Regions from separate parts of the Streptomyces sp. NPDC017520 genome, predicted to be linked through region 2. Evidence: riboswitches for the same ligand, from Rfam matches in the RefSeq annotation. Region 2 holds a riboswitch; the other holds the start of a gene.

Region 1 (15,542 bases), on a different contig from region 2:
CCGCGATCGCGGTGTACCCGTTCATCGAGTCCTGGGTCACCGGCGACAAGCGCGAGCACCACATCCTGGACCGCCCGCGCAACGTCCCGACCCGTACGGGCTTCGGCGTCGCCTGGATCACGGCGTACTTCATCGGCCTCATCGGCGGTGGAAACGACCTGTGGGCCACGCACTTCCACCTGTCGATCAACGCCATCACCTGGTTCGTCCGGATCTTCTTCTTCGTCGGACCGGTCATCGCGTTCATCGTCACCAAGCGGATCTGCCTCGGCCTCCAGCGCCGCGACCGGGAGAAGGTGCTGCACGGTCGCGAGACCGGCATCATCAAGCGCCTGCCGCACGGTGAGTTCGTCGAGATCCACGAGCCGCTCAGCCCCGGGCAGCTGCACACGCTCACGGCGCACGAGCAGTACCAGCCGCTCGACCTCGGCCCCGCGGTCGACGAGAACGGCGTCAAGCGCAAGATCTCCCCGGTGCAGAAGCTGCGCGCCAAGCTCAGCAAGGGGTACTACGCCGACGGGAACCAGATCCCCAAGGCAACCCCCGAGGAGTACAAGGAGATCAGCGAGGGCCACGGCCACCACTGATCACCTGAACTGATCGCCACCGTGAGAGCCCCGTCCATTCGATGGACGGGGCTCTTCGCGGTCCGCCCGGCTGGATAGGGTGGAGCCATCTTTCCTGACCGGCTGTGGACCCTGGAGCGGACCATGAACGTTGTGACCCCGAACGGCGGCGACAGCGTGGCGGACCGTTCCTGGCCCGGCCTGCTGAACCCCCTCCTGCGCGGCGAGAACCTCAGCTCCGAGGAGACCGCCTGGGCCATGGACCGGATCATGAGCGGCGAGGCCACCGACGCGCAGATCGCCGGGTTCGCCGTCGCGCTGCGGGCCAAGGGCGAGACCGTCGACGAGGTCACCGGACTGGTCCGCGCGATGTACGCGCACGCCAACACCATCCACGTACCGGGCCGGACCGTCGACATCGTCGGCACCGGCGGCGACCTCGCCAGGACGGTCAACATCTCGACCATGTCCGCGATCGTCATCGCCGGCACCGGCGCCAAGGTCGTCAAGCACGGCAACCGGGCCGCCTCCTCCGCCAGCGGCTCCTCCGACGTGCTGGAGAAGCTCGGCGTCAACCTGGAGCTGACCCCGCAGCGGGTCGTCGAGGTCGCCGAAGCGGCGGGCATCACCTTCTGCTTCGCCGTGAAGTTCCACCCCGCCCTGCGGTACGCCGCCAAGGCCCGCAAGGAACTCGGCGCGCAGACCACGTTCAACATCCTGGGCCCCCTCACCAACCCGGCCCAGGTCCGCGCCCAGGCGGTCGGCGTCGCCGACGCCCGGATGGCGCCCATCGTCGCGGGCGTGCTGGCAGACCGGGGCAACTCTGCCCTGGTCTTCCGCGGTGACGACGGCCTCGACGAGCTGACCACCACCGCTACCTCCCGGGTCTGGGTGGTGCGCGACGGCTCGGTCCGCGGGGAGCCCTTCGACCCGCGCGACGTCGGGCTGCCCATCGTCCCCGTCGAGGCGCTGCGCGGCGCCGACGCCTCGTACAACGCCGATGTGGCCCGCCGGCTGCTGGACGGCGAGGGCGGCGCGGTACGGGAGGCGGTGCTGCTCAACTCGGCGGCGGCCCTGGTCGCCCTGGACCCGGCCCCCGGCACGCTGACCGAGCAGCTCGCGGCGAAGATCCTCGTCGCGGCCGAGTCCATCGACTCCGGGGCCGCCAAGCGGGCCCTGGAGCGCTGGGTGGTGGCCAGCAACGCCTGAACGCGCGACGGAGCCGCCTGCGGCCCGCACGGTGTGGCACAGGGCGCAGTCCGGATGCCGGACTGCGCCCTTGCGCGTGTGCACACGTATGGCAAGATGCTGCGCAGGTCATGAGTGACAGCGACTACGGCCCCGGCCCGCTGTCCGGCAACCCTCCGTCCGTGGCGGGGTGCCCCGGGTGAAGACCAGGCCGCAGGCAGCGAGGTCTGCGGCAAGCGCGGGCCCCTCGGCATCCAGCGGATGCCAGCCCCCGGGGTCCTGGTCCCTAGGGAGTCTTCTGTGAGCAAGCGAATGCGCTAGGGCTTGTCGCCCTCCTTCCGCGCACCCTTTTTCTTCCCCCCTCCCTGCGCTGCCGCGTACTGCCGGCGCATGGATTTCGCCTGCCTTTTACGGGAGTTCGCCATGTCTGTCCCCACCGCTGCCCTCGACTCGTCGGTTTGTGCCCCGCTGCCCGTTCTGGGGCAGAACGTCACGGTCCCGCTCGTCACCGGTGGTGAGGTCACCTACGCCGCGCTCGACTACGCCGCCAGCGCCCCGGCCCTCCAGCGGGTCTGGGACGACGTCGCCGCGTACGCCCCGTACTACGGCAGCGTCCACCGAGGCGCCGGCTACCTCTCGCAGCTCTCCACCGACCTCTTCGAGAACAGCCGCCGTACGGTCGCGGAGTTCCTCGGCTGCCGCGCGGACGACCAGGTCGTCTTCACCCGCTCCACGACCGACTCCCTCAACCTGCTGGCCGCAGCGATCCCCGCCGACTGCCAGGTCTTCGTCTACGAGACCGAGCACCACGCGTCCCTGCTGCCCTGGCGCGACGCCCAGGTCACCTACCTCAACGCGCCCCGCACCCCGGCCCAGGCCGTCGAGACCCTGGAGCGCGTGCTCGCCGACCGCGACCCCTACGGCCCTGCCCTCGTCTGCGTCACCGGCGCGTCCAACGTGACCGGCGAGCTGTGGCCGGTACGGGAACTGGCCGCCGCCGCCCACGCACACGGCGCCCGGATCGTCCTGGACGCCGCGCAGCTCGCCCCGCACCACCCCGTGGACATCGCCGAACTGGACGTCGACTGGGTCGCGTTCTCCGGCCACAAGCTGTACGCGCCCTTCGGCTCCGGCGTCCTGGCCGGCCGCGCCGACTGGCTCCAGGCCGCCGAGCCGTACCTCGCCGGCGGCGGCGCGTCCCGCAAGGTCGCCCGGCGCGCCGACGGCGGCGTGGACGTCGACTGGCACACCACGGCCGCCCGCCACGAGGCCGGTTCGCCCAACGTCATCGGCGTCTACTCCATCGCCTCCGCCTGCAAGGCCCTGACCGAGGCCGGCTTCGAGGACCTGGTCGCCCGGGAGCAGCAGCTCGTGGGCCGGGTCCGCGAGGGGCTCGCCGAGGTGCCCGAGGTGCGGGTGCTCTCGCTGTTCGGCGACGACGCCCCCCGGGTCGGCGTCATCTCCTTCGTGGTGCGCGGCTGGAACAGCTCGCACTTCGCCGCCGCCCTCTCCGCCGAGTACGGCATCGGCGTGCGCGACGGCCTCTTCTGCGCCCACCCGCTGGTGCGCACCCTGCTCGGCAGCGACCCGCAGGACCCGGGCGAGTGCGGTGCGCCGGAAGGCGAGCCGGGCGAGAGCTCGCTCAACGCGATCCGCGTCAGCTTCGGCGCCGGTACGCCCGACGAGCACATCGACCGGTTCCTGCGCGCGGTCTCCGAGCTGGTCCGCGAGGGCGCCCGCTGGAACTACCGCACCGAGGACGGCCGCTGCGTCCCGGACCGCGGCGAGGCCGCCCAGGTCTGACACGTCCTGACGAAACACCTCGGCCGGGGACAGGCGCACCGCCCGTCCCCGGCCTGATCGGCCACGAGAGGCCTTACGCGTCGAGGCCGATGGCGAAGGCGGCTTCCAGGTCGTGCTGGGAGTACGTACGGAACGCCACGTGGGTGTCGGTGCCCTCGACGCCCGGGATCTTGCTGATCCGGCCGGGGATGACATCGGCGAGGTCGTCGTGCCTGGCGACCCGGACCATGGCGATCAGGTCGTAGGTGCCGGTGACGGAGAAGACCTCGCTGACACTGTCCAGCGCGGCGATGGCCTCGGCGATCTCCGGAATCCGGTCCACGCTGGTCTTGATGAGCACGATCGCGGTGATCACGGCTGGCTGTCTCCCTCGGTGGCTGGAACCTTCACTCTAGGGCCTCCCGCCCCACCCCTGTAGCGCACCCAGGCGTACAGGAACCCGGCCACGAAACCCGCCACATGCGCCAGGTACGCCACCCCGGGCCCGCTGCCCGCCCCCTGCGCCGCCGCCCACTGGAGCCCGAACCAGAAGACCAGCACCATCCAGGCGGGGAAGCGCAGCGGCAGGAAGAAGAGGAACGGGAACAGGCTGGTCACCCGGGTTCTGGGGAACAGGTAGAGGAACGCGCCGAGCACTGCGGAGATCGCCCCCGACGCACCGACCAGCGTCTGCCCGGAGTCCGCGTGCGCCGCCGCGTAGCAGACCAGCGCCACATAGCCGCAGCCCACGTAGAACAGGGCGAACCGCAACCGGCCCATGCGCTCCTCGGCCATCGCGCCGAAGACGTACAGGAACAGCAGGTTCCCCAGCAGGTGCAGCCAGCTGCCGTGCACGAACAGGGCGGTGAACGGTGTGATCAGCGCATGAGTGGACCCCGCCCACAGCTCGGCGGGGATCACTCCCCACCGCTCGAAGTACCCGGCCTGCGCGGCGAGGAGAGCGTCCTCGCTCCCGCGGGCGGCGCCGCCGAACCCGGAGAGCGGGCTGATCAGGAAGATCACACCGCAGACGGCGATCAGCCCGTAGGTGACCGGGGCGCCGCTCGACGCCGCCGCGTCCCGGATCCTCCCCGCCGTGGTCCGCCAGTCGGCCTGCCGCCCATCGATCATGGACAGAGCATGACGTACTGGTGGAGAACCGGACGGAGCGCCTCGCCGTGCCGATGCCTATACGCGAGGCCGTAGGGTTACGCCAGGACTTCCGCAGTTCGACGGCGCACCGCGAGATCCTTGACGTAGACAGGTGGAGACGCGGCGGCGCGCCCGGCGCGGGCTTCTGGCGACGACGAAAGAGGACCCAACGATGACGACGGTTCCCCTGCCGACCGACTCGACCCGCTGGCGCTGCACGCTGTGCGGCAATCTCACGCGCTTCGACGTGACCCGCTCGTCCAAGGTCGTGGAGTACGTGCACCTCGACCTGGCCGGTGAGTCGAGTGTCGAGGAGCGGGAGGTCGTCAGTGAGACCATCGAGTCGGTCCGCTGTCGTTGGTGCAACGCGGTGGACCAGATCGAACTGGTGGACAGGCCGGGTGCCGCTTCCTGAGGGAGCGCACCCTTCGACATATCTATGGGGTGACGGACGGTGGATCAGCCGACCAGCGGCGCCGGACCGGCCGATGAGGCCGACGGCGGTGCGGAGGTGCTCGGCCGTCCGCTGCCCGAGGGTGTCCGACGGCGGGTGATCGCGCTGGTCTCGGACGCCTTCGGTGGCCTGACCGTCTCCGAACTGCCCGCCCAGCTACGGCAGTACGCCCGGTTCACCCCGACCCGGCGGGCGAAGTTCGCTGGGAACGCGATGGCCGCCGCGCTGGAGGGCGACTCCCTCTTCCGGCGGCGCATCGGGGAGCGGCTCGGCCAGTCCCAGCCCGAGCTGACCGGCGCGCTGGAGGCGGGTTCGCCGCCCGCCGCCGCCGATCCCCTCGATGTGGCCGCGGCCGCCTACGTGCTGCGCCCGGTCGGCTGGGTCAAGCTGGTCGAATCGGCCGGCGAGGAGGTCCAGCGCGCCGACGCGGAACGGGCCGACGAGGAGACCCGGCGCGAACTGGAGCACCTGCGCGAGGAGCTGGAGCGCGCCCGCGCCCACACCCGCGCCGAGACCGAGCGGCTGCGCACCGAGCTGGAGGCGGCCCGCAAGGAGGCCGAGTCGCTGCACCGCAAGCTGCGCAGCGCCCTGAGCGAGGTGAAGCGCGGCGAGGCCGCCCTGCGCCGCGGCGCCGCCGAGGCCGACACCGTACGCGCCGAGTCGGCGGCCCAGCTCTCCGCCGCGGAGAGCGAGTCGCGCCGGCTCAAGGGGCGGCTGGGGGAGGCAGAGGCGGCCCTGGAGGCGAGCCGCCGGGCCGCGCGTGAGGGCCGCTCGGTGGAGGACATGCGGCTGCGGCTGCTCCTGGACACCGTGCTGGACGCGGCATCGGGGCTGCGGCGGGAGCTGGCGCTGCCCCCGGCGACGACACGTCCCGCCGACACCGTGGACGCGGTGGAGCCCGGCCGGATGTCACCCAAGGACATTGCGGCCAGGGCCCTTTCGGAGACCGATCCGGCGCTGCTCGACCAGCTGCTGGCGCTTCCGCAGGCCCATCTCATCGTGGACGGCTACAACGTGACCAAGACCGGCTATCCCCAGATGCCGCTGGAGAAGCAGCGGTTGCGGCTGCTGGGCGGGCTCTCGGTGCTCGCGGCGCAGACCGGTGCCGAGATGACCTGCGTCTTCGACGGGGCCGAACTGGCCGCCCCGGTGCTGCTGGCCCCGCCCCGGGGCGTACGGGTGCTGTTCAGCAAGGCCGGGGTCACGGCGGACGAGCTGATCCGTCAACTGGCCCGCGCGGAACCGCCGGGGCGGCCCGTGGTGGTCGTCTCCACCGACCGGGAGGTGGCGGACGGCGTGGCCAAGGCCGGCGCACGGCCCGTCGCGTCCGTCTTGCTCCTCAAGCGCCTTTCGCGCGTCTAGCGGAATATGCACGACATGTGTGGCATGCCGGTTTTATGGGAACGTACCGTCAAGTCGCCGCTACACGCGGTGGGGTGAGAGTAAAGAAGTGCCTGGTGTGACGAGAAAAATCCTGTGAGGATTTGAACTGATCACAAGATGGTCACTAAGGTCGGGCCTCGAACCTTCGCACGGTTGATCACCCATTGGGGGTGACGGCGAAGGAACCGCCGAGTCCGTCATGTGCACGGAGCCGGGGAATCTTTCCCCCACAGCCCGGTAGGCGGCTCTGAGGAAGAAGGAGCTCGCCTTCGTGGCGTCCCACCGTCGTCCCAAGCAGCCGAGCCGCACCCGCGTGACCGTGCTCACCGCGACCGCCGCCGCGGCCGTGGCCCTGACCTCCCAGGCCGCCCACGCCGACCCCAAGCCGAGCAAGAGCGAAGTCAAGGCGAAGGTCGACAAGCTCTACCACGAGGCCGAGGCGGCCACCGAGAAGTACAACGGGGCCAAGGAGCAGCAGGACAACCTGAAGAAGGAAGTCGACGCGCTCCAGGACAAGGTCGCCCGCGGCCAGGCCGAGCTCAACACGCTGCGCACCGAACTCGGTTCGATCGCCACCGCGCAGTACCGCTCCGGTGGCATCGACCCCTCCGTGGCCCTCTTCCTCGCCTCGGACCCGGACAGCTTCCTCGACCAGGCCTCCGCGCTCGACCAGCTGACGGTCAAGCAGACGGAGTCGTTGCAGAAGATCCAGTCCAAGCAGCGCACCCTCGCCCAGCAGCGCAAGGAAGCCCAGGACAAGCTCGGCGACCTCGCCGACGTCCGCAAGGCGCTCGGCGAGAACAAGAAGAAGTACCAGGGCAAACTGGCCGACGCCCAGCAGCTGCTCAACACGCTGACGCAGGCCGAGCGTGCCAAGATGCAGAAGGACGAGCAGCGCGCCAGCCGCGCCGCCAGCGACCGGGTCGAACTCGGCAACGAGTCCCCCGCGTCCGGCCGTGGAGCCGCCGCCCTGGCCGCAGCCGCCACGCAGATCGGCAAGCCGTACGTCTCCGGCGGCTCGGGCCCCAACTCCTATGACTGCTCCGGGCTGACCCAGTGGGCCTTCGCCCAGGCCGGCGTCTCCATCACCCGGACCACGTTCACCCAGCACAACGACGGCACGAAGATCGGCCGCAGCCAGCTCAAGCCGGGCGACCTGGTCTTCTTCAACAACCTGGCGCACGTCGGCTTCTACGCCGGCAACAACCAGATCCTGCACGCCCCGAAGCCGGGCACCGTCGTCCGCTACGAGTCGATGGACTACATGGGCACCTTCCAGTTCGGCGTCCGCATCTGACGCCACGGCCCGCCCGCGGCGCACCCGAACGAGGGAATCGCCGAGCACCGCACTGACGCCCCGCCCCGCCGGAGACCAAGGTCACCGGCGGGGCGGTGGCGTTGGACCTCTCTGCCGCCACCGGCGCGGTCTTTTGCCGGTGCGTAGTCGCGCGATTACTGTCTGGCTGCCGCGCAGCTCCCGGTCTCCGTCCGCCCGTCCCGGGCGGCAGGGGCTGCGCACTACCGCGTCAGCGGAAGGGAGTGCGGCTACCTGTGGTGTCCCATCGCCGTTCCACACCGTCCGGCTTCACCAGAGGCGTCCGGGTCACGGTCGTCTCGGCGGCCGCCGCCACCGCGGCCGCGACGCTGACCGGGGCCCCGGCGAGCGCCGACCCGAAGGAGACCCGGGAGAGCGCCAAGGCAGCCGTCGACCGCCTCTACGGGGAGGCCGAGCAGGCCACCGAGCGCTACAACGAGGCCGGGGAGCGCGTGGACCGGCTGCGCGGCGAGGCGGACCGCTTCCAGGACGCCACGGCCCGGGGCCAGGAGCGGGTCAACCGGATGCGCGACGCGCTGGGTGCGATGGCGGGCGCGCAGTACCGCACCGGCTCCATCGACCCGGCGCTCGCTCTGCTGCTCTCCGCCGACCCGGACACCTACCTGGAGCGGGCCGCCGCCCTTGAGCGGGCCGGCGCCCGGCAGGCGATGACCCTGGACAAGCTGCGGCACGCGCAGCGCAAACTCGCCCAGACCCGCGCGGAGACCACCCGTGCCCTGACCGAGCTGGAGCGCAACCGGGCCGCCGTCACGCGCCACAAGCACGCCGTCGAGTCCAAGCTCCGCGAGGCCCGCCGGCTGTTGGACTCGCTGCCCCCGGAGGAACGCGCCACCTTCGACCGGGCCTCCCGCTCCGGCCGCGAGGGACCGCCCGACCTCTCCGGCGTCGTCCCCGGCTCGGCCCGCGCGATGTCCGCCGTGGCCGCCGCCCACCAGGCGCTCGGGAGACCCTACGTCTGGGGCGCCAACGGGCCCTCCGGGTTCGACTGTTCCGGCCTGATGCAGTGGGCCTACGCCCAGGCCGGGGTGAGCCTGCCCCGCACCTCCCAGGCCCAGCGATACGCGGGCCGCATGGTGCCCCTCTCCCAGGCGCGGCCGGGGGACCTGGTCGCCTACCGTGCGGACGCCAGCCACATCGGCATGTACGTCGGCAACGGCCAGGTCATCCACGCCCCCTACCCGGGCGCCCCGGTCCGCTACGATCCGGTCGGCATGATGCCCGTCTCCTCGGTGACCCGGATCTGACCGTACGACCGGATCTGACCGTACGATCGGCAGGGTGGCCGTACGAGGACGTGACGCGCGAGGGGGACGCCCCCGGGGACCACGGCGCCCGGCGGGCCCGCTGCTCGCCGTGCTCCTGACCGCGGCCGCCTGCACGGCCCCCGCCGACACGGACACCTTCCTCACCACCGGCGCCCTCGACGCCACGCTGGAACGCCGCGCGGCGGCCGTCCTCGCCCACGACCCGGCGGGCTACGTCGACGGCCTCGCGCCGGACGCCGCGAAGCTGCGGGCCGCCCAGCGCACCGAGCTGGACCGGCTCGCCGACGTGCCCCTGAAGTCCTGGACCTACGACGTCGAGGACATCACCCAGCAGGACGGGCAGTGGGCCACCGCCGACGTGGAACTGCGCTACCGCATCGACGGGTACGACACCGCCCCGGTCGCCACCCGCCGCGTCCTGGAGCTCATGCGCGACGGCGAGCGCTGGTACATCACGGCCGACCGGCCCGCCGAGGGAGCCTCCGGGCAGCTGTGGCAACAGGGGGACGTCGAGGTCGTCGAGGGCGAGCACAGCATCGTCCTGGGCGTCGGACGGCCGAAGAACGAGCTGCGCCAGGTCGCCGACACCGTGGACCTCGCCGTGCCGGCCGTCTCGGACGCCTGGCCGAGGCCCTGGACCCGCCGGGTGGTCGTCCTCGTCCCGGACTCCGTCGAGTCCATGGCGGGGCTGCTCGGCTCGCCGGAGGCCAGCTACCGGGGCATCGCCGCCGTCACCACCGGCGAGGTCGGCGGCACCGGCGAGCGCCCGGCCATCGCCGACCGGGTGATCGTCAACCCACAGGCGTACGCCACCCTGGGCAGTTTCGGGCAGCGGATCGTCCTGACCCATGAGACGACCCATGTCGCCACCCGTACCAGCACCTCCACCGCCACCCCGGTCTGGCTCTCCGAGGGCTTCGCCGACTGGACCGCCTACCGGGGCGAGGACCGCGCCGCCGACACCATCGCCCCCGAGCTGGCCGAAGCCGTCCGCAGCGGCCGGACCCCCGCCGGACTCCCCGCCGACCCGGACTTCGGCTTCGACGGCGACCCGGCGAAACTCGCGGGAGCCTACGAGGGCGGCTGGCTGGCCTGCGAGCTGATCGCGGAGCGGTGGGGCAAGGAGAAGCTGATCGCCTTCTACGAGGCCGTCGGCGCGCACGACGGGCGCGAGGGGGCGGTGGAGCAGGCGCTGAACGCGGTGCTCGACACCACCCCCGAGCAGTTCACCGCCGACTGGCGCGACTACCTCGCCACCCGGCTCGGCTGACCCCCGCCCGGGAGAAGAGCGCCCTGGGCACGCGGTTTTTCCGGCACCGTCGACCGCCACAGCCGCCGCGCCGCGACCACCGAGGCACCCACCAGCAGCCCGTTCCGTACGAGGAGGAGCCCCACGCCCCACGCGTCGCTCGCCACCACATGGCCGAAGCCGACCGGGAACTCCAGCAGCGTCACCCCCGCCGCCACCAGCACCAGCACCGCCGGAAGCGTCATCGCCGCCCGCCGGAACACCAGGCACACCGCCGCGAGCCCGACCAGCCACACCACGTACTGCGGGCTGATCACCCGGCTGGTGACCGTGAACAGCAGCACCGCCGTGAACGCCGCCTCGGCCGGGGTGTGCGCGGCGAACGTCCGGGCCCGCAGCCGCCACAGCAACAGCCAGCCCAGCGCCAGGAAGCCGAGCCCCAACGCCAGCGTCGACACCAGCTCCACGTGCGGGCCGACGAACTCCAGCGAGCCGTAGCGCAGCTCCACCCGCCCCTCCCAGCCGAACCGCCGCGCCACGTGGAAGACCAGCGCGCCCAGGGACTCGACCTCGGTGCCCCGGTCCCGCTGGAAGGCCAGGAACGCGAACGCCCCCGGCATCCACAGCGCGAACGCCGCCGCGAGCCCCGCCGCCGTCAGCACCGCCGACGTCCACGCGGCCCGCGTCGGACGCCCCTTGCGCACCCCGACGAGCAGCAGCGCGGGCCACCCCTTCAGCAGCGCCCCGAACGCAGCCAACGCCCCCAGCGCACGGGGCCGGCGCACCCCCGCCAGCAGCGCCGCCACCGCGACCGCCGTCACCATCAGGTCGTAGCGGGCGTAGACCGTCGGACCGAGCAGCGGCACCCCCACGACCCACACCCAGGCGCCGGCCGCCCTTATCCCCGGCCGCCGCCCCGCGTACAGCAGCAGCCCCAGCACCAGCGCGTCGCAGAGCAGCACAGCCACGAAGAACGCGGTCGCGTACTCCAGGAACGGCAGCAGGGCGGGGGAGAGGATCGCCAGGGCTGCCCCGGGCGGGTACTGCCAGGTGACGTCGTCCAGCGGATACGTGCCGGTCAGCAGCGTCTCGTACCAGCTCCGGTAGATCACCGACACGTCCACCGTGACGTCCGGGCCGGGCACCGTGACCACCTTGAACACACAGGCCAGCAGCCAGGCCCGGGTCAGTGCCCACAGCGCGTACGGCCACGGCCCGGCGCCGATGGGTTCTCGTGCCGCCATCACCGTCATCGCCGCCTCCTCGTCGCTCGTGCCCGGCCGGGTTCCCGGCGGCTCATGATGCCGTCGGGAGAGCGCGCCAGCGGTGAAGCGCGGCCGTTCGGTACTGTCGGCGACGATGGACAAGACCTTGATCGTGACCAATGACTTCCCGCCCCGCCCCGGTGGCATCCAGGCGTTCCTGCACAACATGGCGCTGCGCCTGGATCCCGACCGGGTCGTCGTCTACGCCTCCACCTGGAAGCGCGGCGAGGAGGGCGCGGCGGCCACCGCCGCCTTCGACGCCGAGCAGCCGTTCCCCGTGGTCCGCGACCGGACGACGATGCTGCTGCCGACTCCGCGCGTCACCGGCCGGGCCGCCGGTCTGCTGCGCGAGCACGGCTGCACCTCCGTCTGGTTCGGCGCCGCCGCCCCGCTCGGCCTGATGGCCCCGGCGCTGCGCCGCGCGGGCGCCCGGCGGCTCGTCGCCACCACCCACGGCCACGAGGCCGGCTGGGCGCAACTGCCCGCCTCCCGGCAGCTGCTGCGCCGGATCGGCGATGCCACGGACACGATCACCTATCTCGGTGAGTACACCCGCTCCCGGATCGCCGGGGCCCTCACCCCCGAGGCCGCCGGGCGCATGGTCCAACTGCCGCCCGGCGTCGACGAGAAGACCTTCCACCCGGCGTCCGGCGGGGACCGGGTCCGGGCCCGCCTCGGGCTCTCCGACCGCCCCGTGGTCGTCTGCGTCTCCCGCCTGGTGCCGCGCAAGGGCCAGGACACGCTGATCCTGGCCATGCCCGCGATCCTCGCGCGGGTCCCGGACGCGGTGCTGCTGATCGTCGGCGGCGGACCGTACGCCAAGGACCTGGAGCGGCTCGCGGCCCAGACCGGGGTCCAGGACTCGGTGCGCTTCACCGGACCCGTGCCCTGGGCCGAGCTCCCCGCGCACTACGGGGCCGGGGACGTCTTCGCGATGCCCTGCCGCACCCGGCGGCGGGGGCTCGACGTGGAGGGCCTCGGGATCGTCTACCTGGAGGCGTCCGCGACCGGGCTGCCCGTGGTGGCCGGCGACTCGGGCGGCGCCCCGGACGCGGTGCTCGACGGCGAGACCGGGTGGGTGGTGCGCGGCGGCAGCGTCGAGGAGTCGGCGGACCGGATCGTGACGCTGCTCGGCGACCCGGAGCTGCGGCAGCGGATGGGGGAGCGGGGCCGGGCCTGGGTCGAGGAGAAGTGGCGCTGGGACCTGCTGGCGGAGAAGCTCAAGACCCTGCTGTGAGAACGCCGTACGACGGAGGGGCCCGCACCTGGTCACCAGGCGCGGGCCCCTCCGTACGCGTAACACCGCTCAGGAGCGGTAGATCGACTCCACCTCGTCCGCGAAGTCCTTCGCCACCACGTTCCGCTTCAGCTTCAGCGACGGCGTGATGTGGCCCGCCTCCTCGGTGAACTGGGCGGGCAGGATACGGAACCTGCGCACCGACTCGGCCTTGGAGACCGCCGCGTTGCCGTCGTCCACCGCCCGCTGCACCTCGGCCAGCAGCTCCGCGTCCTCGCGCAGCGACAGAGCCGTCGAGCCGGCCGGCTTGCCGTTCTCCTCGGCCCAGCGGCTCAGGAACTCCTCGTCCAGCGTGACCAGCGCGCCGACGAACGGACGGCCGTCGCCGACCACCATGCACTCCGCGACCAGGGCGTGCGCGCGGATACGGTCCTCGATCACCGCGGGGGCGACGTTCTTGCCGCCCGCCGTCACGATGATCTCCTTCTTGCGGCCGGTGATCGCGAGGTAGCCGTCCTCGTCGAGCGTGCCGATGTCCCCGGTGTGGAACCAGCCGTCGGCCAGCGACTCGGCCGAGGCCGACTCGTTCTTCCAGTAACCGGTGAACAGGTGCTCGCCGTGCAGCAGTACCTCGCCGTCGTCCGCGATCCGCACGACCGAACCGGGCAGCGGCTGGCCGACCGTGCCGATCTTCGGCCGGTCCCACGGGTTGAACGCGGTCGCCGCGCAGGTCTCGGTCAGGCCGTAGCCCTCCAGGACCGTGAAGCCGATGCCCCGGTAGAAGTGGCCGAGCCGCTCGCCCAGCGGCGCGCCGCCCGAGATCGCGTACTCGCCCCGGCCGCCGAGGACGGCGCGGAGCTTGCCGAAGACCAGCTTGTCGAAGAGCCTGTGCTTGAGCCTCAGCCCCAGCGCGGGGCCCTGCGGGGTGCTCAGCGCCCGGCTGTAGGCGATCGCCGTATCGGCCGCCCGGTCGAAGATCTTGCCCTTGCCGTCGGCCTGCGCCTTGGCGCGCGCAGCGTTGTAGACCTTCTCGAAGACCCGGGGCACGCCCAGGATCAGCGTCGGCCGGAACGAGGCCAGCTCGTCCGTGAGGTTCTTGATGTCCGGCACACAGCCGAGCTTGATCGGGGCCATCACCGAGGCCACCTCGACCAGCCGGCCGAAGACGTGCGCGGCGGGCAGGAACAGCAGCACCGAGCACTCGCCCGTACGGAAGAGGGGCTTCAGCCGCTCCACCACGTTGCCGCACTCCGCGAAGAAGCTGCGGTGGGTGAGCACACAGCCCTTGGGGCGGCCCGTGGTGCCCGAGGTGTAGACGATCGTCGCCGGGTCGTCCGCCTTGGCGCTGCGCGTCCGCAGGTCCATGGTCTCCTCCGAGACCTCGGCACCCGCCCTGCCCAGCGCGTCCACCGCGCCCGCGTCGATCTGCCAGACGTGCTCCAGCTCCGGCAGCGCGTCCCGTACGGAGGCCACGGAGGCGGCGTGCGCGTCGCTCTCCACGAGCACCGCCACCGCCCCCGAGTCACCGAGGATCCACTGCACCTGCTCGGCCGAGCTGGTCTCGTACACCGGCACGGTCACCGCGCCCGCGCTCCAGATCGCGAAGTCCAGCAGCACCCACTCGAAACGGGTGCGCGACATCAGGGCGACCCGGTCACCGGGCTGCACGCCCGAGGCGATCAGACCTTTGGCGGCGGCTCTCACCTCGGCCAGGAACCGCGTGGCACTGACGTCCGTCCAGACGCCGGCCACCTTGCGGCTCATCACCGCGACTTCGGGATGCTGAGCGGCATTGCGGCGGATGAGATCCGTCAGGTTGCCGTCCGTCGGGACCTCGTACAGGGCCGGAAGGCTGAACTCGCGCAAGACTGCTGCTCCTCATCGGGCTCCGGTGCCACGGCTCTGTGTGACGCACCGGCTGCGGTCCAAGATTGGCGGGTGCTCAGTGGGGAGAGCACGACTGGACTGCCCGGACGTTACCCACCGGTACTCGGTTCCGGATAGGGGGTTCCGGCCAGATGTCTTATGCATCACACATACACATGACCCTTTCGCGCACAGTAGTCCACTGCCGTCCCGACGTGGAAGTAACCGCAGGTCCGGACGGTCTACCAGCGACGGAAGCGGCCCCCTAGGGTGATCCCATGCGAGGCAGCGAACCGGACAGCCGGGACAGGGCCGGGGGCTCGACCCGGGTCCACGTGGTCAGCGACGTACACGGGAACACCGAGGCCCTGGCCCGCGCCGGGGACGGCGCGGACGCCCTCATCTGCCTCGGTGACCTGGTGCTCTTCCTCGACTACGCCGATCACTCGCGCGGAATCTTCCCCGACCTGTTCGGCGAGGAGAACGCCGACCGCATCGTCGCCCTGCGCACCGCCCGCCGCTACGACGAGGCCCGCGCCTTCGGCCGCGAGCTGTGGGCGGGCCGCGACCGCGACACCGAGATCCTCGGCGCGGTGCGCAAGCAGTACGCCGAACTCTTCGCCGCCTTCCCCACTCCGACGTACGCCACCTACGGCAACGTCGACGTCCCCGACCTCTGGCCCGAGTACGCCCGCCCCGGCACCACCGTCCTCGACGGCGAACGCGTCGAGATCGGCGGCCGGGTCTTCGGCTTCGTCGGCGGCGGCCTCAGGACCCCGATGAACACCCCGTACGAGAT
Region 2 (15,542 bases):
CGGCGATGGCCGTGCGCAGCCGTAACCCGCCCGCCCCCGCGCCCCGGCGCGGCATCGTCATCTCGGTGGTCATGGGTGCAGGATCCTCGCCTCGACGAGCCTGCTGGTCAGCTCCGCCACATCCGACTCCGCCTCGGCCCGCTCGACGTCGAAGTCGGCGAGAATCCGCTCCACGGCGATCTCGGGGGTGTGTCCCGAGGCGAGGGTGTCGACGACGATGACCCCGGTGTCGTTCAACTGCCAGTAGCTGCCGTCCTTCTCGTCGAGGAGGACGCCGCCGTACTCGGTGGTCGTGACGGCGATGCCTTTTCTGAGCTTCATCGGATGCCTCGCTGGTGGTCAGATGGGGGACGTCGTACGTGTCCGAGGGGCCGGCCAGGCGTCCTCGGCCGTGCGGAGCCAGGTCTCCCCGGCCACGGTGGAGCTGATGGAGTGCTCGACCAGGACCGGCGAGAAGGGTTCGGCGGCGAGCCGGAGCAGCCGGCGGGAGTCGACCAGACCGCGCTCCGCCAGCCGGGAGCCGGTCCACAGCGCGGCCAGTTCCGGGCCGTGTTCGCGCAGGCCCTGGTATTCGTCGGAGGACATGTGGTCCTTCGTGGTCCGGGCCAGGAGCGTGTCCGGGACCACGCCGCGCATCGCCTCGACGAGCAGCGGTTTGTAGCGCCAGGGGCTGATCCGCTCCGGCAGGCGGACGGCGAGGGTCGCCTCCAGGACGCGGTCGTCGTAGAAGGGCGCGGCGACCGGCAGTCCGATCGTCATGCCGATGTCCTCCATCGCCTGGAAGTGCCGGGCCCCCATCCGTACGGCGTCGATGTCGACGTGCCGTCCGCGCCAGGGGTCGATCGGCTCGGCGTGCTCGGCGGCGGCCCGGAACTCCTCGGTGATCAGGGTGTTCGCGTGGTCGGTGAACCAGGGCCGCAGCGACTGCCGTACGCCCCAGGAGAGCAGCGGGGTCCGGGCGACCGGCTGAGGTTCGGCGGTGACCGCCCCGGCGAGCCAACGGGGGAACGTGGAGCGGTTCAACAGGCCCCGCACCGTGGGCAGGAGCGGCCAGCCGAGCTGGTGGCGCAGGCCGCCGAGGTGGCTCCAGGCGGTGAACGGGTTGCCGTGGAAGAGGTCCTGGTAGGCGTGGGGCAGCCCGAGGAAGAGTTCGTCGCCGCCGTAGCCGGTGAGGTGGTAGCGCGAGCCGGTGGCGTGGGCGCGGCCGAGCAGGAGGTGCGCGCGGGCCCGGCCGGGGGCGACGGGGAGCGGTTCGTCGTTCAACTCGTCGGCACAGGACGCGAGATCGGCGTAGAAGTAGGGGGTGTCGTCGGCGGGGATGATCTGGTGGTCCAGGGCGGTGGACGCGGTGCTCGTGCTCCCCCCGGCCGCCTCCACGGCCCTCCGCGCCCAGGTCTCGTCCTCGCTGTAGCGGTCCCGGGCGGCCACGGTGAGGAGGGACAGCTCGGCGGGCCCGGTCGCCCGGGCGGCGAACGTGAGCGCGGTGGAGTCCAGGCCGCCGGACAGCTCGCAGCTGATCCGGTCCAGGCCGCCGACATGGGCCCGTACGGAGGCGGCGACGGCGTCACCGAGTCTTCGGGCCCCCTCGGCCAGGGAGAGTTCGGCGGGCGGCGGTTCCCACCAGCGGTGCTCCGTGGGGCCCGGGACAGCGGTCGTGCCCGGCGTCGCGGCGGGCAGGGCCAGGCCGTACCCGGCGCCGGTCTCGTACACGCCCCGCCATACGACGCGGCGGCTCAGCGGGTGCGGCAGGAAGTCGAGCATGCGCAGGGCCAGCGCGCCGTCGTCGAGGGGCGCGTCGATCAGGCGGGCGAGGACGGCGGGACGGTCGGAGGTGATGGTTCCGGCCTCCGGGTGCCGGGCGTGGTAGATCCGGCGCAGCCCGGTGGCGGTGCCCCGGATCCAGGTCTCGCCGGAGAGCCGGGCGATCACGTGGTGGAGTCCGGGCAGCCGGGCGAGGCGGCGTTCCAGGCCGGCCCGGTCGCGGGCGCCCTCCAGAAGACCGGCGAGCACGGCCTCGGGGACCCGGTCCGGGCCGATGAGGACGAGGGCGTCGTCGCCCCGGCGGAGATGGCTCACCTCGCGGACCAGCAGGCGGGCGATGACCCAGGGCCGGCCCGAAGCGTGGGCGACGACCGGCGTCCCGGGGAGTTGCCCGGCCACCGCCGCTCCCGCCGCACTGTCCGGCAGGACGACGAAGTAGTCACGCGGGTGGCCGGGCATGTTCACCTTCCGGAAGTTCTCATACAGCGCACACAGGGGGCCGGGGGCCGGATCAGCTGATGCGACGGACCCAGTACTCCTTGTACGAGCCGTAGAAGTAACCGGCGGTCTTCTTCGAGAAGTCACCCTGCTTGAACAGCGACGGCTTCACGTAAGCCTTCTTCCGCAGCTTCATGACACCTTCCCTTCTGTGCGGTTGACGTCCGATATGCCCAAGTGGCTTCTGCATAACGGAAGTTGTTTATGCGACGGGTGTTCACCACGTGAACACCAGGGCCATCATGTCCCGCAGTCCCACCGGTACGCATGATTCCGACTTACCGTCCGAAGTTGGCTGGATAGCGCGAGTGGCGAGGACCGGAGCGTGCCGCTCCGGACCGTCTCCACCGGGGCCGGGAACGTCGGCGAAGCGCCATGTGCAGTCGCACACCACCGGGGCGCGGACGCGGGGTGGACTGGACCACTGACCGGCTGCGGTCGCCGGGCCGGGCGGTGAGCTGCCACGGGAGGGAGCGGCCCGCCGGGGCAGTGGGGAACCAGCCGGGACGGGCCGCCGGACGGCTCCGCGTCCGTCCTGCTCCGGGGGGCGCGGGCCGCCACCGTGATCGGCCCCACCGCGCTGACACGTACTGCCTCATCGGGAAGGGCGCGGCAAGTGGCCATTCGGCCACGCGCCCGCGCACCGGGCTGCCCGCATCGGCCCGCGTCGGCCCGGAGGAGGCCCGGAGGAGGCCCGCGTAGGCCCGGAGGAGGCCCGCGTAGGCCCGGAGGAGGCCCGCGTAGGCCGGGCGTCGGCCCGTCGGGGAACGCCACAGGGGCGGCACCTTCACGAAGGAGATACCGCCCCTGTGGGACGTACGGCGAACTTCGATCAGCCGGAGGGCTCCCGGGCGGGCCCGGGACTCCGCGGCGGATCAGAAGTCCATGTCACCGCCCGGCATGCCGCCCGGGGCGGCCGCGCCGGCCTTCTCGGGCTTGTCGGCGATGACGGCCTCGGTGGTGAGGAAGAGCGCGGCGATGGACGCGGCGTTCTGCAGAGCGGAGCGCGTGACCTTCGCCGGGTCGAGAATGCCCTCGGCGATCATGTCGACGTACTCGCCGGTCGCGGCGTTGAGGCCGTGACCGATCGGCAGGTTGCGGACCTTCTCCACGACGACGCCGCCCTCAAGACCACCGTTGACGGCGATCTGCTTGAGCGGGGCCTCCAGCGCGAGCTTCACGGCGTTGGCGCCGGTCGCCTCGTCGCCCGTGAGGTCGAGCTTCTCGAAGACGGCCGAGGCCTGGAGCAGAGCCACGCCACCACCGGCGACGATGCCCTCCTCGACGGCGGCCTTGGCGTTGCGCACCGCGTCCTCGATGCGGTGCTTGCGCTCCTTGAGCTCCACCTCGGTGGCGGCGCCGGCCTTGATGACGGCCACGCCGCCGGCCAGCTTCGCCAGACGCTCCTGGAGCTTCTCGCGGTCGTAGTCCGAGTCGGAGTTCTCGATCTCGGCACGGATCTGGTTGACGCGACCCTGAACCTGGTCGCTGTCACCGGCGCCGTCGACGATCGTGGTCTCGTCCTTGGTGATGACGACCTTGCGGGCACGGCCGAGCAGGTCCAGGCCGGCGTTCTCCAGCTTGAGACCGACCTCCTCGGAGATCACGGTGCCACCGGTGAGGATGGCGATGTCCGCGAGCATGGCCTTGCGGCGGTCGCCGAAGCCCGGAGCCTTGACGGCGACGGACTTGAACGTGCCCTTGATCTTGTTGACGACCAGGGTGGAGAGCGCCTCGCCCTCGACGTCCTCGGCGATGATCAGCAGGGGCTTGCCCGACTGCATGACCTTCTCCAGCAGCGGGATCAGGTCCTTGACGCTGGCGATCTTCGAGTTGACGATCAGGATGTACGGGTCGTCGAGCGACGCCTCCATACGCTCCATGTCGGTCGCGAAGTACGCCGAGATGTAGCCCTTGTCGAAGCGCATACCCTCGGTGAGCTCAAGCTCCAGACCGAAGGTCTGGGACTCCTCGACGGTGATGACGCCTTCCTTGCCGACCTTGTCCATCGCCTCGGCGATCTTGGCGCCGATCTCGGTGTCGGCGGCGGAGATGGAGGCGGTCGAAGCGATCTGCTCCTTGGTCTCCACGTCCTTGGCCTGCTCCAGCAGAGCGGCGGAGACGGCCTCGACGGCCTTCTCGATGCCCCGCTTGAGGGCCATCGGGTTGGCGCCTGCGGCGACGTTGCGCAGACCCTCGCGGACGAGAGCCTGAGCCAGAACGGTGGCGGTGGTCGTACCGTCGCCGGCGACGTCGTCCGTCTTCTTGGCGACCTCCTTGACCAGCTCCGCACCGATCTTCTCGTACGGGTCCTCGAGCTCGATCTCCTTGGCGATGGAAACACCATCGTTGGTGATCGTGGGCGCGCCCCACTTCTTCTCGAGGACGACGTTACGGCCCTTGGGGCCGAGGGTGACCTTGACGGCGTCGGCGAGCTGGTTCATCCCGCGCTCGAGACCGCGCCGTGCCTCCTCGTCGAACGCGATGATCTTGGCCATGTGAAGTGGTCCTCCCGGACAGGGGTGGATTCTCCGGACCGAGAGGCGCCCGCGACGGACGGCCTGCCTGCGTGGTGGTTCCTTGCCCCACCACGCCTGCGGGCCTCACCGGCCCGGTCCAAGTTTCTGTCACTCTCACCTGGAGAGTGCTAACGCCAATGATTAGCACTCGACCCCTGCGAGTGCAAGCGTCCCCCGTCGGATGTGGACAACGGCGCGCCTCGGACGAGGACGGCGGTACGCCTCGGACGCGGGCGGCAGTACGCCTCCCGGCAGGGCCCGGGGCGGACGCACGGAGGGCCCGGTCCCCTGATCCGGGGGCCGGGCCCTGCGTGCGTGAGTAGTGTCGTCGGACGACCGCGCCGAGCTCAGCCGACGGCGAGCTTGACCATGTCGGCCTGGGGCCCCTTCTGGCCCTGCGAGATCTCGAATTCAACTCGCTGACCCTCTTCGAGGGTGCGGTACCCGTCCATCTGGATCGCGCTGTAGTGGACGAAAACATCCGCACCACCGTCGACCGCGATGAAGCCGTACCCCTTCTCCGCGTTGAACCACTTGACGGTGCCCTGAGCCATGCCTAACTCCCCTATTACTGGCCCTTGCACGGGACCGCACTTCGCGGCCCCGGGTCGGAACTCACCCCCCGACAGGAGAGGGTGCGCGGCGCCGCAGCGCATCGACCGCGGCCGAATGTATCCGTCCAACTGCCCTCTGCAACAGGTCAATCGGACGAGAATTCTGGGCGCGGCGGAACACGCGAACATGCGGGTTTGCTGAGATTTACGGGCAAGTCGGGCCAGGCAAAGGGCACTTATGCCGCAAGAGGTTCACGTACTTTGGCTGCTTCTTATCGGGGCCGGGCGCATTCTCATATGCGGGCGGCACGGGCAGCGGACGGGGCTTCCCCAACTGTACCGTGCTCAACCATACAGAATTGCCCCCTCCGCTTCTCTCGCGGAGGGGGCAACTGTGGTCACACAGAGGTGCGATGGGCCGCCGTGGAGCGGCCCGGGCGGTTCAGCAGCCGCCGGCGACGGCGGGGATGATCGAGACGCCCGCGCCGTCCGGCGTGGCGGCGTCCAGGCCGCCCTCGAAGCGCACGTCGTCGTCGTTGACGTACACGTTCACGAAGCGGCGCAGCTTGCCCTGGTCGTCCAGGACGCGGGCCGCGATGCCCGGGTGCTCCTTCTCCAGGGACTCGATGACCTCGGAGAGCTTGGCGCCCTCCGCCGGGACCTCGGCCTGGCCGCCCGTGTACGTACGGAGGATGGTGGGGATGCGGACCTTGACGCTCATGGTGGGGTGCCTTCCTGAAGTCTCGGGTGATCAGTTGGCGGCGAGGCCCGCGGCGCGGAACGCGTCCAGGCTCGGCTTGATGGTCGCCGTGGCCTGCGAGGTCGCGGAGACCGCGTCCAGCGTCTTGAGCCCGTCGCCGGTGTTCAGGACGACGGTGGTGAGCGCCGGGTCGATCACGCCCGCCTCGATCAGCTTCTTCGTCACGCCGAGCGTCACGCCGCCCGCCGTCTCGCCGAAGATGCCCTCGGTGCGCGCCAGCAGCTTGATCGCGTCGACGACCTGCTCGTCGGTCACGTCCTCCACCGCGCCGCCGGTGCGGCGGGCGATGTCCAGGACGTACGGGCCGTCCGCCGGGTTGCCGATGGCCAGCGACTTGGCGATGGTGTTCGGCTTCTGGGGCCGTACGACGTCGTGACCGGCCTTGAAGGCGGCGGAGACCGGGGAGCAGCCCTCGGCCTGGGCGCCGAAGATCTTGTACGGCCGGTCCTCGACGAGGCCGAGCTTGATCAGCTCCTGGAACCCCTTGTCGATCTTGGTGAGCTGGGAGCCGGACGCGATCGGGATGACGATCTGGTCGGGCAGCCGCCAGCCGAGCTGCTCGCAGATCTCGTACGCCAGCGTCTTGGAGCCCTCGCCGTAGTACGGGCGCAGGTTGACGTTGACGAAGCCCCAGCCCTCGCCGAGCGGGTCGCCGATGAGCTCGGAGCAGAAGCGGTTGACGTCGTCGTAGTTGCCCTCGATGCCGACCAGCTCACCGCCGTACACCGCGGCCATGACGACCTTGCCCTGCTCCAGGTCGTGCGGGATGAACACGCAGGAGCGGAGTCCGGCCCGGGCGGCGGCGGCGCCGACGGCTCCGGCCAGGTTGCCCGTGGAGGAGCAGGAGAGGGTGGTGAAGCCGAAGGCGCGGGCGGCCTCGACGGCGATGGCGACGACGCGGTCCTTGAAGGAGTGCGTCGGGTTGCCGGAGTCGTCCTTCACGTACAGGCCGCCGGTGACGCCCAGTTCACGGGCGAGGTTGTCGGCCTTGACGAGCTTGGTGAAGCCGGGGTTGATGTTGGGCTTCTCCGCGACGTCGGCGGGCACCGGCAGCAGCGGGGCGTAGCGCCAGATGTTGTCCGGGCCGGCCTCGATGCGCTGGCGCAGCTCCTCCGGGGATCCGGTGGGCAGGTCGTAGGCCACTTCCAGCGGCCCGAAACAGGACGCACAGGCGAAAAGGGGGCCGAGCTCGAAACGCTCGCCGCACTCGCGGCAGGAAAGCGCCGCGGCGGGGCCGAGATCGACGGCCGGGGCGGAAGAAGCGGTGCTACCGGCGGTGCTACCTGCAACGGTCTGAACAGCCATGATGGCGGAGGTCCCTTTCTCCTCATCTTCCCTGCGACGCGTTTCGCCGCAAGACGGAATTGGCACCTTCCCCACCGTGACCTCGCGGTCGGCAGGAGGGTTGCCGGGACTTCAACGGGCCGTTCCCTCAGTCCCTCTGGATGAGCTCTTATGGCGCTGGATCTTCGATCCAGGCGTTTGTGCGCGCTCCGACCCCGACATGCGACGGCCATACGCGTTGTTCAAGACTGTAACCGAAGCATCGGACCGTTGAGATAGTCGTCCGAACCGCGAGATGGATCACACACAGGGAGTGCCGACCGTGCTCGAAGAGGTGGAACGCTGGCTCACCAGGCGGTCCTGGTCGTCCGGCGACCGCCCGCTGAACCGGCTCACCGACGCCCGGGACGCCGATCCGCACCGCACGTCGGTGAGCGTGGTGCTGCCCGCGCTGAACGAGGAGGCCACGGTCGGCGCGATCGTGGCGACGATCCGCCGGGAGCTGATGGAGAAGGTCCGGCTCGTCGACGAACTCGTGGTGATCGACTCCGGCTCCACCGACGCCACCGCCGCCGTGGCCCGGGCGGCGGGCGCCCGGGTGGTCCACCGGGACGCGATCCTGCCCCGCGTCCCGGCCCTGCCCGGCAAGGGCGAGGTGCTGTGGCGGTCACTCCTGGTGACCAGCGGTGAGATCGTCTGCTTCGTCGACGCCGACCTCAGGGACTTCTCCGCGGACTTCGTCTCGGGCACGGTCGGACCGCTGCTCACCGACCCGTCCGTGCAGTTCGTCAAGGCGATGTACGACCGCCCGCTCGGCGACAGCGCAGGTCAGGGGGGGCGGGTCACCGAGCTGGTGGCACGCCCATTGCTCAATCTGCACTGGCCCCAGCTGGCCGGGTTCGTACAGCCGCTGGGCGGCGAGTACGCGGTGCGGCGGTCCCTGCTGGAGCGGCTGCCGTTCCCGGTCGGTTACGGAGTGGAGCTGGGCCTGCTGGTCGACGCGCTGCACACGGTGGGCCTGGACGCGCTGGGCCAGGTCGACGTCGGCGTACGCAGACACCGCCACCAGGACGGGCAGGCGCTGGGCCGGATGGCGGCGGCGATCTACCGCACGGCGCAGCTGCGGCTCTCCCGGGGCCATCTGGTGCGGCCCTCGCTGACCCAGTTCGAGCGCGGCGAGGACGGCTTCGTACCCCGCACCCATGCGGTGGACACGGAGGAACGGCCGCCGATGCGGGAGATCGCGGAGTACGCGGAGCGCCACGCGGCGTGAGGCGGTGGGCGGCACGAAGCCCGGAGGCGTTTGGGGGCTTCCCGAACGGGCTAGGTTCCGCTACATGGTCTCCGAGCACGCCGAACACGAAACCGAACCCGGATCCGGACCCGAAACCGAAACCGAGCCCGGACCCGGATCCGCGGCCGCTTCCACCGCCCAGGTCCTCGTCGCGTCCAACCGCGGCCCCGTCTCGTACGCGCTCGCCGAGGACGGGACGCTCGACGCCAAGCGCGGCGGCGGAGGTCTCGTCTCCGGGCTCAGCGCCGTCGACGACAAGCTGTGGGTCTGCGCGGCCCTCGGCGACGGGGACCGCGAGGCGGTGCGGCGCGGGGTCGGCGAGGCGGGCGTGCGGATGCTCGACATCGACGCCGAGGTACACGCGGACGCGTACAACGGCATCGCCAACTCGGTGCTGTGGTTCGTCCACCACCTGCTCTACCAGACGCCCGTGGAGCCGGTCTTCGACGCGGAGTTCCGCCGCCAATGGGCTTCCTACGAGACGTACAACCGGGCCTTCGCCGAGGCGCTCGCCGAGGAGGCCGGCCCCGGGGCGTCGGTCCTCGTGCAGGACTACCACCTGGCCCTGGTCCCCGGCATGCTCCGTGAGCTGCGCCCGGACCTCACGATCGGCCACTTCTCGCACACCCCGTGGGCGCCCGTCGACTACTACCGGCTGCTGCCCGACGACATCGCGGAGCAGTTGCTGCGCGGCATCCTCGGCGCGGACCGGGCCGCGTTCCTGACCCGCCGCTGGGCGGACGCGTTCATCGGCTGCTGCACGGAGATCCTCGGCGGGACGGGCCGGACGAGGATCGGGGTGCACGGCCTGGGGGCCGACGCGGACTTCCTGCGCCGGCGCTCGCGCGAGGCCGACGTGGACGAGCGGATGGCGGCGCTGCGGGAGCAGGTGGGCGAGGGCCGGAAGACCATCGTCCGGGTGGACCGCACCGAGCTGTCCAAGAACATCGTGCGCGGCCTGCACGCGTACCGGGCCCTGCTGGACGCCCACCCCGAGTGGCGCGAGCGCGTCGTGCACATCGCCTTCGCCTACCCCTCCCGGCAGGACCTCGCCGTCTACCGGGACTACACGGCGGCGGTGCAGGCCCTGGCAACGGAGATCAACGGGGCGTACGGCAGCGATAGTTGGACCCCGGTCGTGCTCCACGTCAAGGACGACTTCGCACGCTCGCTGGCCGCGTACCGGCTGGCCGACGTGGCTCTGGTCAACCCGATCCGCGACGGAATGAACCTGGTCGCCAAGGAGGTCCCCGTCGTCTCCGACCACGGCTGCGCGCTGGTGCTGTCGCGCGAGGCGGGGGCGTACGAGGAGCTGGGCGAGGACGCGATCGTGGTGAACCCGTACGACGTGGTCGGCACGGCCGAGGCCCTGCACGAGGCGCTGACGATGAGCGCCGACGAGCGGTCCGGCCGCACGAAGCGACTGGCCGAGGCGGCGACCGCACTGCCGCCCCAGCAGTGGTTCCTGGACCAGCTGGAGGCGCTGCGGCAGGGGTGAGGCGCCGGTCTCCCGACTCGGGTCCCGCCGGTCTCCCGACTCGGTTCAGAGCCGCTCGGCCAGAGCCGCCAGGAACGCGACCACGCCGGCCGGGCCCGGCACCGACAGGTCCGCGCGCTCGGCCAGCTCGGGCACCTCGGTGCTGCCGCTGCACACCAGGAGGCCCGGGATGCCGTCAGGGCCCTCGGTCCGCAGCTTCTCCACCGCCGAGAACGCGGCGAGGTCCCCGAGGTCGTCGCCCGCGTAGATCACGGACTCGGCGTCCAGCTCCGCGACGAACGTGGCGAGCGCGACGCCCTTGTCCATGCCGGGTGGCCGCAACTCCAGCACCAGGCGGCCCGGTTCGACGATCAACCCGTGCTTGGCGGCCAGCTCGCCGAGGGGCCCGCGCAGCGTCTCGAATGCCGCCTGCGGGTCCTCGGCACGCCGGGTGTGGACGGCGACGGCCCGCCCCTTCTCCTCGATCCAGGTGCCGTGCCAGGAGTCGAACGCATGCAGTACGCCGGGGAGTTCGGCTCGCACCGCGGCCACGCCCGGATGCGGGGCGGGGGCGTTCACGGTGCCGGTCACGGCGTCCCAGCGTTCTGCGCCGTAATGACCGAGCACGACGAGGTGCTCCAGCCCGGGGACGCCCGCGAAGCCTCCGTAGCGCACCGCGACGCCCGCCGGGCGGCCGGTGATCACGGCGACGGCGGCCACCTTCGGCGCGAGCGCGGCGAGCGCGGCCACCGTGCCGGGGTGGGCGCGGGCCTGCTCGGGGTCCGGGACGATGTCGGCGAGCGTGCCGTCGAAGTCGAGTGCGACGACCGCGCGGTCGGGCCGGGCGAGAACGGCGTCGAGCCCCTCGCGGCCGGCCGGGGTGGTCGGGTTCGGCAGATGTGCGGAGTGGCTGCCCATGGGGCGAGCCTATGCCCTGGACGGGTTGATCACGAGTGTTGTCAATGCGTCGACGGCTGCTCGCGGGTGCTGCGGAACGATCCGGCGACGGCCCCGCGGGCGCTGCGGAACGATCCGGCAGCGGCTCCCCGCGGGTTTGGTGAGCAGCCGCCGACGAGGACTACTCCCGGGCACCCGCGAGTTCGACCGCCCGGGTCCGCAGGGCGAGCGAGGCGGGCAGGACGGCGGAGACGGCGGCCAGGGACGCGGCGGCCGCGACGACGAGGCCGAGCGTTCCCCATGGCACCACGACGGCGGACGTGACGCCCAGCAGCACCAGCGCACCCCACACCACCAGCAGGTTCACCGCCGCGACCACGCCCCCGAGCACGGCACCCACCCCGACCGCGACCACCGCCTCGGCCGCGACGAGCCGCAGGACCTGGGGGGCGGTGGCTCCCGCGAGACGGAGCACGGCGAGATCCCGGACCCGGTCGGAGGTGGCCATGACCAGGGTGTTGGCCAGGGCCGTCGCCGTACAGAGCAGAGCGATGCCGAGGATCATCCGGAACCCGGTCCTGGTCCGGTCGTTCGTCCCCGGGCCGTTCGCGTCCAGCCACTCGGCTCGGGTCGTGACCGGCGTACCGGTGGCGGCCCCGGCGGTTCGCAGCGCGGCGGCGACGGCCCGCCGGTCGGCGCCCTCGGCGACCTTGACGTCGATCCGGTCGACGCCCGCGCCCCCGGCGTTGCGCGGGGTGACGTAGACGCCGTTGTCGCCGGTTCCGGTGGCCAGGACGGCGGCGATCCGCAGCGAGGCCCTACGCCCGTCGCCCAGCCAGACGGTGCCCCGGTCGCCGACCCGTGTGGTCAGCCACTCCTCGTTGACGACGATCGCGCCGTCGTCGAGGTCGGCGAGCCGGCCCGCCGTGACAGGCAGCTCCGACACGGCGGCCAGCCGGGCGGGGTCGACCGCGCGCGCCTCGGAGGTCACGAGGGCCGTGTCCTCTTCGAGGACGGTGACGGCCGTGGACCGCGAGACGCTGACCACGGCCCCCTCGACGGCCCGCGCCCGCTCCACGAACGCGGGCGCCAACGGGCGGCCCTCCTGTCCCGACGTCACCACGAAGTCGGCGGTCGTGGCGGTGCGCGCCTCGGTGGCCCTGGCCTCCTCCAGGGTGGCGACGGTGCCCGTCAGGGTGGCGGCGAGGGCGACGGTGATGAGGACGGGCGCGGCGACGGCCGCCGTCCTGCGCACCCCGGTGGCGGTGTTCTCCCGGACGAGTACGCCGGTGGCACCGGGCAGCCGCGCGGGCAGCCAGGTCAGCAGCCGGCCGACGGGGCGCACCAGGACGGGGGCCAGGAGCGCGCAGCCGACGACGAGGAGCATGGGCCGGGTGATGTAGGACTTGCGGCCCAGCAGGTCGCCGGGGTCGACGGCCAACGCCAGGGCGGGCAGGCCCAGTCCGGCGAGCAGGACCAGGACGGCCGCCGCCCAGCGGCTCGCCGGCATGACACGGCTGTCGACGGCCGCCTCGCGCAGCGCCTCGGTCGGGGCCGTTCGCCCGGCCCGGTGACAGGAGACGAGGGCCCCGGCCGTGGCGACGAACACACCGGTCCAGAAGGCGGTGTGCAGCGGCCAGGAGGCGTCGCCGAGGGCGAACCAGGGCGGTGCGAGGCCCGCTTCGGCCATCCGGCCGACGAGCAGGGGCGCGGCCCGGGCTCCGAGCCACGCGCCCGCGGCCGAGGCGAGGACGCCGACGAGGATCGCCTCGACGCACACCGTACGGCGGATCTGGCCGGGCGTCGCTCCGACCGTGCGCAACAGGCCGAACTCCCGCCGCCGTTGGGCCACGGCGAAGGAGAACGTCGAGGCCACGACGGCGGCGGAGACGAACAGGGTGATACCGGCGGCGGTGCCGAGCAGGGCGTTGACGGAGACCAGAGCCCGGGCGTCGCGGTCGGGGTCGGGGTCGGCGCGGCGGCGGTCGTGGCCGGTGAGGACGTCCATGCCACTGTCCGGCCCGAGCGCCCTGCGTACGGCGGTGGCGTCGGCGTGCACGACGAGGGCGTCGATGTCCGGGGAGATCCGGGCGGCCTCGTCGTCGGTGAAGAAGACGGCGTCCTCGAAGCCCCGGCCGGCCACGGTGCCGACGACGGTCCGGGGGGCGATTCCGGCCGGGGTGCGGACCAGAACACGGTCACCGGTACGGAGCGGGGCATCGCCGCCGGGCCGGCTGGTGACGACGATCTCGCCCGGGGCGGCGGGGGCGCGGCCCGAGGTGAGGCGGTACGGGGCCGCGGCGGCGACCGGCCACGGGTGCCCGACCCGGGTTTCGGCGTCCCGGCCGGTAGGGGACTTCCTGGCGTCGGCGCCGGTGCGCGGCTTCTGGGCGGCAGGGCCGGTGGGCGGCTCCTCGGCCCTGGCGTCGGCGCCGGTGCGCGGCTTCTGGACGGCAGGGCCGGTGGGCCGCTCCTCGGCGTCGGTGCGCGGCTTCTGGGCGGCAGGGCCGGTGGGCCGCTCCTCGGCGTCGGTGCGCGGCTTCTGGGCGGCAGGGCCGGTGGGCCGCTCCTCGGCGCCGGTGCGCGGCTCCTGGACGGCAGGGCCGGTGGGCCGCTCCTCGGCGCCGGTGCGCGGCTCCTGGACGGCAGGGCCGGTGGGCGGCTCCTCGGCATCGGTGCGCGGAGCCGTGATGTCCGCCGTGAACGTCCGGTCCTCCACCGTGCGGCCGAGGGCGGCCAGCCGGTCGGCGATCCGCTCGCCGACCGGTCCGGGGTGGTGGAGCGGCTTGCTCCGGGTACCGGTCGAGGTGTCGACCCGGAGGTGATCGGCGGCCCGGACGACGACGGGGGCGGCGGCGAACCGTTCGGGGCCCCGCTCCGGGGCGTCGAACGTCGAGGCGAGGGCGAGTCCGGTGGCCGCGATCAGGCCGACTCCCAGCGCCAGGGCGACGAACGACCCGACGAAGGTGACCCAGCGCGTGCGCATCCCGCGCAGGGCGAGCATCAGCACGGGGCCACCGCCGGGGAAGCGGAGGGGGCCGGCGGGGCTGTCGGGAAGGCGGAGGGGGTCGGCGGGGCTGTCGGGGAAGCCGGAGCCGCCGGGCCCGCGCCCGCCGCCATGCGGGCGGCGACCCGCTCCGCCGTGGGCGCGTCCAGCTCCTCCCGGATACGGCCGTCGGCGAGGAAGACGACCCGGTCGGCGAAGGAGGCGGCGACCGGGTCGTGGGTCACCATGATCACGGTGCGCCCCTCGTCGGTCATCGCGCGCAACAGGCCGAGCACCACGCGCCCGGCGGTGGAGTCCAGGGCCCCGGTCGGTTCGTCGCCGAAGAGCACCTCGGGCCGGGTCACCAGCGCGCGGGCGATGGCCACCCGCTGCTGCTGGCCGCCGGAGAGCTCACCGGGCCGGTGGCCGGCCCGGTCCCGCAACCCGACCTGGTCCAGCGCGTGGAGGACCTCGGCCTTGCGCGGCCGTCGGCCGGCGAGCCTCAGGGGCAGGGCCACGTTCTGCGCGGCGGTCAGGGAGGGCAGCAGGTTGAACGCCTGGAAGACGAAGCCGATCCGCCCCCGGCGCAGCCGGGTCAGCCGGGCCTCGCTCAGCCCGGTCAGATCGGTGTCGCCGAGCAACACCCGGCCGCCGGTCGGCCGGTCCAGGCCCGCGACGCAGTGCAGGAGCGTCGACTTGCCGGAGCCGGAGGGCCCCATGACGGCGGTGAACGTGCCGCGGTGGATGGTCAGGCTGACGTCGTCGAGCGCTTTGACCGTGCTGCCATCGCGGCCCTCGCGGCCCTCGCGGCCGTAGGAACGGGTCACGGACCGGAGTCGAACGGCCGGTGGCCGGCCGGCACTCGCTGCTGGATTCATGGGGCCCACTCAACCGGCGGCGCTCGCACGGCACATCGCAGCGAGAGGGGGCTTCCATGGTGGAGCCAGCTCCACCATGGAAGGGGCAGGGACCAGGGTGGCCCGCCCGGTGGACCGTCTCGTAGCGTGCCCGGCATGCTCTCCACCGGCTCACCGCCGCCCACGCCCTCGGAGCCCCAACCGGACGCACCCTCGGAACCCCGGCCGCCCACGCTCTCGGAGCCCTGGCCGGTCGCGCCCTCGGAACCACGGCCGGCCCTTCCCCGGGCCGGCCTCCGAGCTGCCCCCGGGGCCCTCCCCCGGGCCCTGTCGCGTCGGCTCCTGGGCGGCCGGCTGCTCGGCGGCCGGCTGCTCGGCGGCCGGCCGTGGCGTGCCGCGCTCTACCTCCTGACCAGCGTGCCCCTCGGCGTCGCGACGCTGGTGGCGCTGCTTCTGCTGGCGGTCGCGGGCAGCGCGCTGACCGTCCTCGTCATCGGGGTGCCGCTCCTGCTGACGCTCGTCCTCGCCGGCATTCCGCTGGCCGGGCTGGAGCGGCGCAGGCTCCGGCTGATCGACCCGGCCCCGCTCCTCGACCCGCACCGCGAACCGCCCGAACCGGGCCTGGCGTCCTGGCTGCGGACCCGGCTCCAGGAGC

The links. A riboswitch is a leader RNA that binds a small molecule or an ion and turns the genes downstream of it on or off. The one in region 2 is predicted to bind S-adenosylmethionine.
Region 1: linked by a shared signal. The riboswitch ahead of ACH4KB_RS05775 (aminotransferase class V-fold PLP-dependent enzyme) and the one ahead of thrC (threonine synthase) in region 2 are both predicted to bind S-adenosylmethionine.

Annotation. Positions count from the first base shown of each region.
Region 1 covers NZ_JBIRKB010000002.1:363,158-378,699, reverse strand. The annotation lists gene ACH4KB_RS05785 (cytochrome bc complex cytochrome b subunit) at 1-587, shown strand, start outside; gene trpD (anthranilate phosphoribosyltransferase) at 711-1,775, shown strand; SAM riboswitch class IV at 1,882-1,999, shown strand; gene ACH4KB_RS05775 (aminotransferase class V-fold PLP-dependent enzyme) at 2,178-3,557, shown strand; gene ACH4KB_RS05770 (Lrp/AsnC family transcriptional regulator) at 3,631-3,912, opposite strand; gene ACH4KB_RS05765 (rhomboid family intramembrane serine protease) at 3,909-4,667, opposite strand; gene ACH4KB_RS05760 (hypothetical protein) at 4,861-5,103, shown strand; gene ACH4KB_RS05755 (NYN domain-containing protein) at 5,143-6,504, shown strand; gene ACH4KB_RS05750 (NlpC/P60 family protein) at 6,797-7,822, shown strand; gene ACH4KB_RS05745 (NlpC/P60 family protein) at 8,077-9,105, shown strand; gene ACH4KB_RS05740 (hypothetical protein) at 9,215-10,396, shown strand; gene ACH4KB_RS05735 (glycosyltransferase 87 family protein) at 10,372-11,619, opposite strand; gene ACH4KB_RS05730 (glycosyltransferase family 4 protein) at 11,735-12,877, shown strand; gene ACH4KB_RS05725 (AMP-dependent synthetase/ligase) at 12,947-14,743, opposite strand; gene ACH4KB_RS05720 (metallophosphoesterase) at 15,022-15,542, shown strand, end outside.
Region 2 covers NZ_JBIRKB010000003.1:185,941-201,482, reverse strand. The annotation lists gene ACH4KB_RS08695 (lasso peptide biosynthesis B2 protein) at 1-73, opposite strand, end outside; gene ACH4KB_RS08690 (lasso peptide biosynthesis PqqD family chaperone) at 70-321, opposite strand; gene ACH4KB_RS08685 (asparagine synthase-related protein) at 340-2,220, opposite strand; gene ACH4KB_RS08680 (keywimysin-related RiPP) at 2,273-2,395, opposite strand; gene groL (chaperonin GroEL) at 3,135-4,757, opposite strand; gene ACH4KB_RS08670 (cold-shock protein) at 5,126-5,332, opposite strand; gene ACH4KB_RS08665 (MoaD/ThiS family protein) at 5,775-6,053, opposite strand; gene thrC (threonine synthase) at 6,084-7,397, opposite strand; SAM riboswitch class I at 7,417-7,544, opposite strand; gene ACH4KB_RS08655 (glucosyl-3-phosphoglycerate synthase) at 7,699-8,649, shown strand; gene ACH4KB_RS08650 (trehalose-6-phosphate synthase) at 8,714-10,168, shown strand; gene otsB (trehalose-phosphatase) at 10,214-11,065, opposite strand; gene ACH4KB_RS08640 (FtsX-like permease family protein) at 11,226-14,048, opposite strand; gene ACH4KB_RS08635 (ABC transporter ATP-binding protein) at 14,048-14,908, opposite strand; gene ACH4KB_RS08630 (sensor histidine kinase) at 15,044-15,542, shown strand, end outside.